3 regions of the Pseudomonas sp. DSP3-2-3 genome follow, and region 1 is predicted to be linked to each of the others. Evidence: riboswitches for the same ligand, from Rfam matches in the RefSeq annotation. Region 1 holds a riboswitch; each other region holds the start of a gene.
The links. A riboswitch is a leader RNA that binds a small molecule or an ion and turns the genes downstream of it on or off. The one in region 1 is predicted to bind cobalamin.

Region 2: another riboswitch for cobalamin. It lies ahead of cobW (cobalamin biosynthesis protein CobW); the one in region 1 lies ahead of ACP7E4_RS13035 (ABC transporter substrate-binding protein).
Region 3: another riboswitch for cobalamin. It lies ahead of cobO (cob(I)yrinic acid a,c-diamide adenosyltransferase); the one in region 1 lies ahead of ACP7E4_RS13035 (ABC transporter substrate-binding protein).

The regions. Positions count from the first base shown of each region.
Region 1 is NZ_JAFCXH010000009.1:159,365-162,635, reverse strand. Features, by position in the region: gene ACP7E4_RS13050 (DUF72 domain-containing protein) at 1-107, opposite strand, end outside; gene ACP7E4_RS13045 (hypothetical protein) at 113-289, opposite strand; gene pcsA (phosphatidylcholine synthase) at 503-1,222, opposite strand; cobalamin riboswitch at 1,410-1,601, shown strand; gene ACP7E4_RS13035 (ABC transporter substrate-binding protein) at 1,787-2,803, shown strand; gene ACP7E4_RS13030 (FecCD family ABC transporter permease) at 2,800-3,271, shown strand, end outside.
Region 2 is NZ_JAFCXH010000001.1:166,850-170,120, reverse strand. Features, by position in the region: gene ACP7E4_RS00760 (CbtA family protein) at 1-448, opposite strand, end outside; gene ACP7E4_RS00755 (CbtB domain-containing protein) at 459-647, opposite strand; cobalamin riboswitch at 748-964, opposite strand; cobalamin riboswitch at 1,041-1,264, shown strand; gene cobW (cobalamin biosynthesis protein CobW) at 1,377-2,441, shown strand; gene cobN (cobaltochelatase subunit CobN) at 2,445-3,271, shown strand, end outside.
Region 3 is NZ_JAFCXH010000002.1:151,441-154,711, reverse strand. Features, by position in the region: gene ACP7E4_RS03530 (cobyrinate a,c-diamide synthase) at 1-638, opposite strand, end outside; gene cobO (cob(I)yrinic acid a,c-diamide adenosyltransferase) at 635-1,246, opposite strand; cobalamin riboswitch at 1,346-1,569, opposite strand; gene ACP7E4_RS03520 (PQQ-dependent sugar dehydrogenase) at 1,811-3,136, shown strand.

The DNA of each region.
Region 1 (3,271 bases):
AAATGCGAGCCTTGTTGGTCAAATGCCGACCAATGCTCGCGAGGCAGACTCCAGCCAGCGCAGCCCACGTAAATGGGCGACGCCTGATTATCGTGGCTGACTACCACGTGTTTTAGCTCGGCACGCCAGAGCCATCGTCGCCCGCGATGTCCGGATCATCCGGCTCCACCTCATTGTCCTCGGCGTTGCGCACATCATCGTCCGGGCGCGCCTCGTCGTCGGATTCCATCGGATTGGGGTTCGGCCCCGGGGATTGCGCAGCTTGGGTGTCGACAGGTCGTATGCTCATGATGCCCTCACAGAATCAGATCAATGGGGAGTGACATGATTTGGAAGCGGCAGCGTGGCGGGAGTTCGGATTATTGGATGACTGGTGTGTAACCTGTGGGAGCGTTCGGAGGTTACGACGGCCGCGAAGCGGTGTGCCAGGCGAACGTCTGTCGATCCCGCCGCCCTCTTCCCGGATGAATTCGCACACAGCCTGCACAGGCCGGCATTCGCCTCAGCCGCGCAACTTGCCCAACCACTCCAGCGAAGTGCGCCACAGGCAAATCCCCAGGAAGTAGGCGGACATTGCGGACCAGACGATCATGACTGTCGGGCTTTGCGCCGGGTGGTCGATTACCAGCAAGGCGCTGCACACCAGCCAGATCGTGGTGACGGTGATGTTCAGCGGCATCAGGCGGCGGACGCGAAATGGGTGGAGGAATTTCATGCGCGTCAGGGTCAGCAAGGCCAGGCCGAAGACGGTCAGCAACGTCACCCAGGAGGCTGGCGAGATGATGTAGACGCACAGCGCAACCACGTTCCAGGCGGCGGGAAAGCCCTGAAAATAATTATCCTTGCTCTTCATTTCCAGGTTGCAGAAGCAAAACAGCGAGGACACCAGAATCACCGCAGTGCTGAGCAACATGGTGTGATCCGGCAAATCGATGTAGCGATAGATGAACAGCGCCGGAATGAACACGTAGGTCAGGTAATCAATGACCAGATCGAGCACTGAACCATCAAAGCCCGGCAACACTGACTGAACATTGAATTTGCGCGCCAGGGAGCCATCGACTCCATCTACCACCAGCGCCAGCCCCAGCCAAAGCAGGCACGCCTTGGGCTGGTCTTCGAACAGCGCGATGGTTGCCATGAAGGCAATGACCACACCGGTGGCGGTAAAAGCATGTGCACCCCAGGCTTTGAGCCAGGCCGTGCGTTGAGTCGATATCACAGGGGGAAATCTCCAGAAATAATACGTGCCGGGCATCATCATCGCCGATTTGTCACCGGAGCACTCAGCCAGCGTGCATGTATCGACCGGCCGCCGGCCGATTAGGTTCACCAACGGGTGATCTGCGAGCAATCTCCAGGCCAGCGAATCGACCGCCGGGAAAACTTCCCCGTCGCGGTTGATATCCATTACCATGCCGCCCGTCGGTTCCCAAACGGGATTAATAGGGAATCCGTGATGGCCTCAGGTCATCAACCGGAACTGCCCCCGCAACTGTAGACGCTGAGCCGCTCCATCGATGCCACTGGATAAATCCGGGAAGGCCGGAGCATGGCGATGACGCGTCAGTCAGGAGACCTGCCGACATCAGGGTCGTACGAGCGTGCGCCCTGGCAATTGACCCACCGGCGGGGTGTCCCGGGAGGACATCCGTCAGAATCGGTTCATCGCCGTTGCTGCCAGACCCTGCTCGACCGGCCACGCCGCAGTCGGCAGCGGTGGCTGATGTGTTTCCTGCCCTTACACCGCCGTCCGGACATTCCGTTCGAATGGAGATAGCCTTTTATGCCTTTGCCTCGCCTTGCCGTACTGTTTGCCAGCCTTGGATGTTCTGCACTGGCACTGGCCGCCGGCCCGACGCACTACCCGCTGACCGTCGAAAACTGCGGCATGCCGCTGACCTTCAAACAGGCACCCGGCAAAACAGTCACCATCGGCCAGGCCGGCACTGAAATCCTCTATTCACTCGGACTGGCCGACAAAGTGGTCGGCACTTCGCTGTGGTTCAACGATGTGCTGCCCCAGTTCAAGGCCCAGAACGACCGGATTCCGCGTCTGGCCGATAACGAACCGAGCTTCGAATCGGTCATCGGCAAACGACCTGACCTGGTGCCGGTGCAGTTTGAGTGGATGGTCGGCCCGCAAGGCGCGGTCGGCACACGTGAGCAGTTCAGCGAACTGAATATCCCGACCTACATCATGCCGTCGGACTGCGAAGGCAAAGACAACCTGGTCGGCGCCGATGGCACGCGTCTCAAGCCGTTCTCAGTGGAAACCGTATTCAAGACCGTGACGCAACTGGCGCAGATCTTCGACGTGCAGGACCGTGGCGATGAATTGAGCGCCCAGCTGCGTGCCGGTCTGACCAAGGCTCAGGCCAGCGTCAAGGCCAAGCACTTGACCGATGCTTCGGCGCTGTTCTGGTTTTCCAGCGCCGACCTGCACATCGACCCTTATGTTGCAGGGCGCAAAGGCGTTCCGGATTTCATGATGAACACCCTCGGCCTGCGCAACGTGATTGAGTCCGATGAAGAATGGCCAACCGTCGGCTGGGAAACCATCGCCAAGGCCAACCCGACAGTGCTGGTCATTGCGCGCATGGATCGCCGCCGCTTCCCCGCTGACGACTTCCAGAAAAAGCTGGAATTCCTCAAGTCCGATCCGGTGACGAAAAACATGGATGCCGTGAAGCACAACCGCATCGTGATCCTCGACGCCGACGCCATGCAGGCCTCGGTGCGCATGTTCGACGGCATCAACGAGCTGGCCGGCGCCATCGATCAGGTTGATCCGGGAAAATGAGAGCAGTAACCGGCGGTCAGGTTCTGCGCAGGGTTTGTCTGCATGCAGCGTGGGTGATCCCGGTGTTGTTGGCCGCGATACTGGCCGGCATCGCCATTGGTGAGACGCCGATCAGCCTGTCGCTGGTGTTTCAGGTGCTGGCCAACAAGGTGTGGGGCGCCGGTTTTGTCCTGGATCCTATCGATGAAGGTATCGTCTGGAACTACCGCCTGACCCGCGCGCTGGTGGCCGCCGCATGCGGCGCCGGGCTGGCGATTTCCGGGGTGGTGTTGCAATCACTGCTGCGCAATCCGCTGGCCGATCCGTACCTGCTGGGGATTTCTGCCGGAGCTTCGACCGGCGCGGTACTGGTGTCGATCATCGGCCTCGGCGCCGGCGCCATCTCGCTGTCGATGGGCGCCTTCGCGGGCGCGATTGCAGCGTTTGCCCTGGTCGCCTTGCTGGCGCGCAGCACCGGGGCGGTCAGTG
Region 2 (3,271 bases), on a different contig from region 1:
ACGCTGCGGTGCCGATCCACCAGATTTGCCGTTGGGTCAGGTCCGCTGCAGCAGTGCCCGGCAGTTCTGGCGGCAGGCCAAGGGTCGGCGCGAGGGTGAACACCGCAAAACCGGCCAATCCCCACAGTACGCCTTGGGAGGTTTTGCCCGGAGCACGCAAGGTATAAAGGCCGGCCAGCATCAGCGCGAAGCCTACCGCGACTACCAGATTGCCACCGGTAGTGGACAGAATGCGCTGCCAGCCATCCTGCGGAGACCAGGCTTCTTCGTTGTGCACATGACCGGTCGGGGCGTTTTCGGCGTGCTCGTGAACCTGTTCGGTCGGAGCGTTCTCGTAGGTTTCGGCTTGCAGAATCAGCGGCACGACCCAGAAGCTTTGCAGCAGGGTCAGAAACAGCGCGGCAATCAGGCCGGTGAAACCCGCCGTTTGAGCAATTCGCTTGAACATGGCATCAGTCTCAATGGCAAGGAAAGGCAGAGCTGTGGCGGGTGTCATGCGCGGCATTGTGCACGGCGTCGATGTGCGAGAAACCGGCAAAGTACACCAGGCACGCGCCGAGAATGGCAGCGCTGAGCGCGGCGGTCAGGCGTTGAGTCTGGGTGGCAGTGGTCGTACTGGCGGAATGACTGGTTGTACTGATCGACATGGCGCTTCCCTCTTGGATGTCGGCAAGGTGAGGGGAACGCACGGGAACTCCGCTGACAGGCGTCAGCAGAGATCAACAGCGCCCGCCCACCGCGGGTTTGTCAGAAGTTTCATGTCGGGCCGGTCTCCGGGCTTGCGAGGGGCTGATTGCTCAACCTGAAAAAGCCGCCTTCCCATGCCGTTGCCGGCCACAGTGGATCTGACTCTTCACTCGCTTACCGTTGCGGGGGCAGCGCCGGACTTGCACAAGCCATGAGGCCTGAACGCACCGGTTTCCCGTTTCACCCTGTGAAGGGCACCCGAACAAGGCGTACAGGAGAGCATGGGCTGGCGCTGAACGTCAATCAGTTCGCGTCGGGCGCTGGCTGGTGATTGACCTGTCGATGGTCACTGCGTAGCCTTGCCGGTTCGAGGTTCTGTGCCCTGCACCCGCTGCCCTGCAGCCGGAAAGCGCACAGCTAAGATGGGAACGCGGTCAATGCCGCGGCTGCCCCCGCAACTGTAAGCGGTCAGGTTCATTGCACAGCCACTGCGACAAGCGGGAAGGCGCCATGAATTGCAGGTGGAAGTTCACCCGTAACCGCAAGCCAGGAGACCTGCCTCGACCTGGGCATCTTGCCCTGCAAATTCTCACTACAACCGGGCGGGGTGATCCGGTGGCGAATCCAGTCCTGTGGCTGATCACCGGATTTTCGTCCTGTTTGCCCGCCGCTTTGCCAAAGGGCACCTGATGAAAACACTGGCCAAACTTCCCGTCACCATCGTTACCGGCTTTTTGGGCTCGGGTAAAACCACGCTGTTGCGCCATATGCTCGACAACGCCGAAGGCCGCCGCATCGCGGTAATCGTCAACGAATTCGGCGAGCTGGGCATCGATGGCGAAATCCTCAAGCAATGCACCATCGGCTGCACCGAAGAAGAAGCCAACGGCAGGGTTTACGAGCTGGCCAACGGTTGCTTGTGCTGCACCGTCCAGGAAGAATTCTTCCCTGTGATGCGCGAACTGGTGGCGCGTCGTGGCGATCTTGATCACATCCTCATCGAAACCTCCGGCCTGGCATTGCCCAAGCCACTGGTACAAGCCTTCCAATGGCCGGAAATCCGCAACGCCTGCACCGTGGATGCCGTGATTACCGTGGTCGACAGCCCGGCAGTGCTGGCTGGCACCTTCGCGGCATTTCCTGATCAGGTCGATGCCCAGCGCAAGCTTGATCCGAATCTGGACCACGAATCGCCACTGCACGAGTTGTTTGCCGACCAACTGGCCAGTGCCGACCTCGTCATCCTCAACAAAGCCGACATGATCGACGCCGCAGGTCTGGCTGCCGTGCGTGCCGAGGTGTCCGAAGAGTTGCCGCCGGCGGTCAAGGTCATCGAAGCCAGCAGCGGCCGGTTGCCAATCAGCGTATTGCTGGGTCTGGGGGCTGAATCGGAACTGCATATCGACGCCCGGAAAACTCACCACGATCACCACGAAGGCGACGATCATGACGATCATGATCATGACGCTTTCGACTCGATTTCGATCAAGCTGCCACAGGCCGATGAAAGTGCGCTGCTCGATGCGCTGACTCGGCTGGTTGTCGAACATGGCGTCTTGCGCGTCAAGGGGTTTGCGGCCATTCCCGGCAAGCCAATGCGCTTGCTGATTCAAGGCGTCGGCACGCGCTTCGACAAGCATTTCGACCGCGCCTGGGGCGTTGACGAAGAGCGCGCAACCAACCTGGTGTTGATTGGCCAGAAACTGGACGCAGCGGTACTTGAAGCACAACTGCGTGCTGCGGTTGCTGGCTGACCCATGCACCTACTGAGAACCCAGCCCGGTGGTTTCGTGCCGGACGACAGCATCGCCGACCTGGGCCAAACCCCCGCCGAGCTGGTGATTCTCTGTAGCGGCGACTCAAGCCTGGCCTTGCTCGCCGAAGCTGCGCAGCAGTTACCCGACGACTACCCGAGCCTGCGTCTGGCCAATCCGATGCAGGTGCAGAATCACGCCTCGGTTGACCTTTATGTCGACCAAGTGCTGCGCCACGCGAAAGTCATCCTCATTTCCTTGCATGGCGGCATCGGCTACTGGCGCTACGGCGTCGAGCGGCTGATCGAGCTGGCCGGGCGAGGGGTGCAGGTCATTCTGGTGCCGGGTTGCGACAACGCGGACCCGGAGCTGACCGATCTGAGCACTGTCGCCGCCGAGGACTGCCAGCGTCTTTGGCAGTTCTTGCGTCAGGGCGGCATGCACAACGCCCAGGAACTCTATCGCTGTCTGGCGAGCGGCTGGCTGGGGCGCGATTACTCGTGGTCCGAACCACAGCCCTTGCCGCGCACGACGATCTATCACCCGAACAAGCCCCGTGCTGAACTCAATGATTGGCAGGCCGACTGGCAAGCTGGGCAACCGGTTGTGGCGTTGCTGTTTTATCGCTCCCATCTGCAGGCGGCCAATACCGCCTTTATTGATGAGTTTTGTCTGCGCTTGCAGGCGCAGGGTTTGAATCCGCTGCCGATTGCGGTGGCCAGTCTTAAAGAAGCGGGCTGTATAACACTGGTGGAAGACTGGCTGGATGAGGTTGAGGCTGAGTTGATCCTCAATACCACCGGCTTTGCCCAGTCCAGTCCGGAAGCGCC
Region 3 (3,271 bases), on a different contig from region 1:
GTGCTGGCCAGTGCTGCGGCGGCGGCATCCAGACGCAGATCAAGATCGTTCAACTCGCTGGCCTGCACCAGCCCCAAATGCCGGCTTGGCAATTCGATGCCGGTTTCCCGGGACAACGCGCCGTACCAGCGCAAACCTTCGGTGAGGCTGCCTTCGAGCAGTTGCGCATGCCGCACGGTGCCGACCCGGTTGGCCAAAACGCCGGCGAACGGCAGGTCCGGCTGATAACGCGCCAGGCCCAGCGCCAGCGCGCCGAAGGTCTGGGCCATGGCCGTGCCGTCGATCACGCCGAGGACCGGCACGCCGAAATAACGCGCCAGGTCCGCGCTGGACGGCGTGCCATCGAACAGGCCCATCACGCCTTCGATCAGGATCAGGTCGGCTTCACCTGCCGCTTGCCACAACAGGCGGCGGCTTTCATCAGCGCCGACCATCCACAAATCGAGCTGATAAACCGGCGCACCGCTGGCGCGCTCAAGAATCATCGGGTCGAGAAAATCCGGGCCGCATTTGAATACGCGAACCTTGCGACCCTGATTGCGATGCAAACGGGCCAGCGCGGCGGTGACGGTGGTTTTGCCTTGGCCGGAGGCCGGTGCGGCGATCAGAACCGCCGGACAATGACGCGGTTCACTCACAACTCGATGCCTTTTTGCGCTCGAATGCCGGACTGGAATGCGTGTTTGACCACGGTGATTTCCGACACGGTGTCGGCCATGTCAATCATTTCCGGTTTCGCGCCACGGCCGGTGACAATCACATGCTGCATCGGCGGCCGGGCTTGCAGGTCGCTGAGCACTCGCTCGATGTCCAGATAACCGTGCTTGAGGGCGATGTTCAGTTCGTCGAGGATCACCATGCCGATGGCCGGATCACGGAGCATTTCCAGGGAAACTTCCCACGCTGCTTCGGCGGCGGCGATATCACGCTGGCGGTCCTGGGTTTCCCAGGTGTAGCCCTCGCCCATCACGTGATAGCGAACCTGCTCTGGGAAACGTCGGAAGAAGAACTCTTCGCCGGTGCTGTTGCTGCCCTTGATGAACTGCACGACACCGCACTGCATGCCGTGGCCCATGGCCCGGGCCAACATGCCGAATGCAGAACTGCTTTTGCCTTTACCGTTACCGGTCAGGACCAGCAACAGCCCGCATTCATTGGGTGCACTGGCGATGCGCTCGTCCATCACGGCTTTTTTGCGCAACATGCGCGCCAGATGGCGTTCGTCACGTTCGGGGGATTCGTTCATCTCAGCTCTCCGCTTGAGGGCACGCGAAAGCAGACGGCAGGCAATAGCAAATGACTGGCAGCACGACTTTCGTCATGCCCAGAGCATCGCCCGCCGTGATGCTGTTGAATGGATCAGGCCGGTCTCCGGGCTCATGAGCGGGAAATCCCCTACTGTGCGCCTTCCCAAATCCTTGCAGACCCAGTGGCATCAGGCACAGCGTTGACTCATCTACCGTTGCGGGGGCAGCACCGGAATTGGTCGCCATGAGCGTCCTTACCGGTTTCCCTGTTTCACTCAAACATTTGCTGCAGCGATTTAAAACGTAGCGAGCGACGACAAGACAAGGCGGAAACAGGCGAGAAAGCGGAGTTGAGGTTCCCTCAATGAGCATTTCGAGTCTGTTTCCAACGCAGTATTGTCGAGCGCAGCAGTTTTAAACGCTGTAGACCTGAGCACCTGAAACAAAAGGCGCAGGTTAGAGGGTTGGGGATTGAGCGTCAATCAACTCAGCAACAGGTTGAACCTCGAAAGCACAGGCGTCTCTATCTCTTACTGGAACACTGCCCGTTATGGAGATCGATCATGTTCAAGCTCAGACCACAGTTCGCGGTTTTGCTACTGGTTGCCGGAGGCCTTGCGGCCTGCGGCGAATCTTCGACCCTGCAAGTCACCGACGGCACCGGGCCGTCACCAAAGTTGCCGGAACCGAACAAGACGATGATTCCGACCGTCAACATAGCGCCAGCGGTGGGCTGGGAAAAAGACGCCAAACCCGTCGCGGCCAAGGGCACGCAGGTCGCCGCTTTCGCCGAACATCTGGACCACCCGCGCTGGCTTTACGTGCTGCCCAATGGTGACGTGCTGGTGGCGGAAACCAACTCGCCGCCAAAGCCTGATGACAATAAAGGCATTCGCGGCTGGGTCATGGGCAAAGTCATGGGCCGCGCCGGGGCCGGTGTTCCCAGCCCCAATCGGATTACCTTGCTGCGCGACAAGGATCACGACGGCATTGCCGAAACCCGCACGGTGTTCCTGGAAAACCTCAATTCGCCGTTCGGTATGACCTTGGTGGGCAACAAGCTGTATGTCGCCGACACCGACCGCCTGATCAGTTTCCCGTATCAGGACGGCCAGACCTCGATCAGCGCGCAGCCGACCAAAGTCGTCGATCTTCCGGGCGGCACGCTGAATCACCACTGGACCAAAAACGTCATCGCCAGCAAGGACGGCAGCAAGCTGTATGTGACGGTCGGTTCCAACAGCAACGTCGCGGAAAACGGGCTGGCAGCTGAAGAAGGTCGCGCGGCAATCTGGGAAGTTGACCCCGCCAGCGGTTCGCATCGGATCTTTGCTTCAGGCCTGCGCAACCCCAACGGCATGGATTGGGAGCCCACCACCGGCAAACTCTGGACGGCGGTCAACGAGCGTGACGAAATCGGCAGCGATCTGGTGCCGGACTACATCACTTCGGTGCAAGACGGGGCGTTCTATGGCTGGCCGTTCAGCTATTACGGCCAGCATGTGGACGTGCGCGTAACTCCGCAGAATCCGGAGCTGGTGGCCAAGGCCATCGCACCTGATTACGCGGTCGGCCCGCATACCGCGTCACTTGGCCTGGTGTTCGCCGATGGCAAGACGTTGCCGGCGCCGTTCAATGAAGGCGTGTTCATCGGCCAGCACGGCTCCTGGAACCGCAAACCACACAGCGGCTACAAAGTCCTGTTCGTGCCGTTCAGCGGCGGCAAGCCAAGCGGCGCGCCGATTGACCTGCTGACCGGTTTCCTGAATGCCGACGAAAAAGCCCAGGGTCGCCCGGTCGGCGTGGTCAATGATCATCAGGGTGGGTTACTGGTGGCGGATGACGTGGGGAACAAGATCTGGCGGGTGACTGCGGCGAAGGCACAATAAGTTAACGGCCTGTACAAAACTTGTGGGAGCAAGCTTGCTTGCGAATGCGTCCGGGAAGCTTGCAAAGATGTTGAACGGGCAAATGTCTTCGCGAGCAAGCTCGCTCCCACAAGTGAAACGCGGTCATCTCGTGGG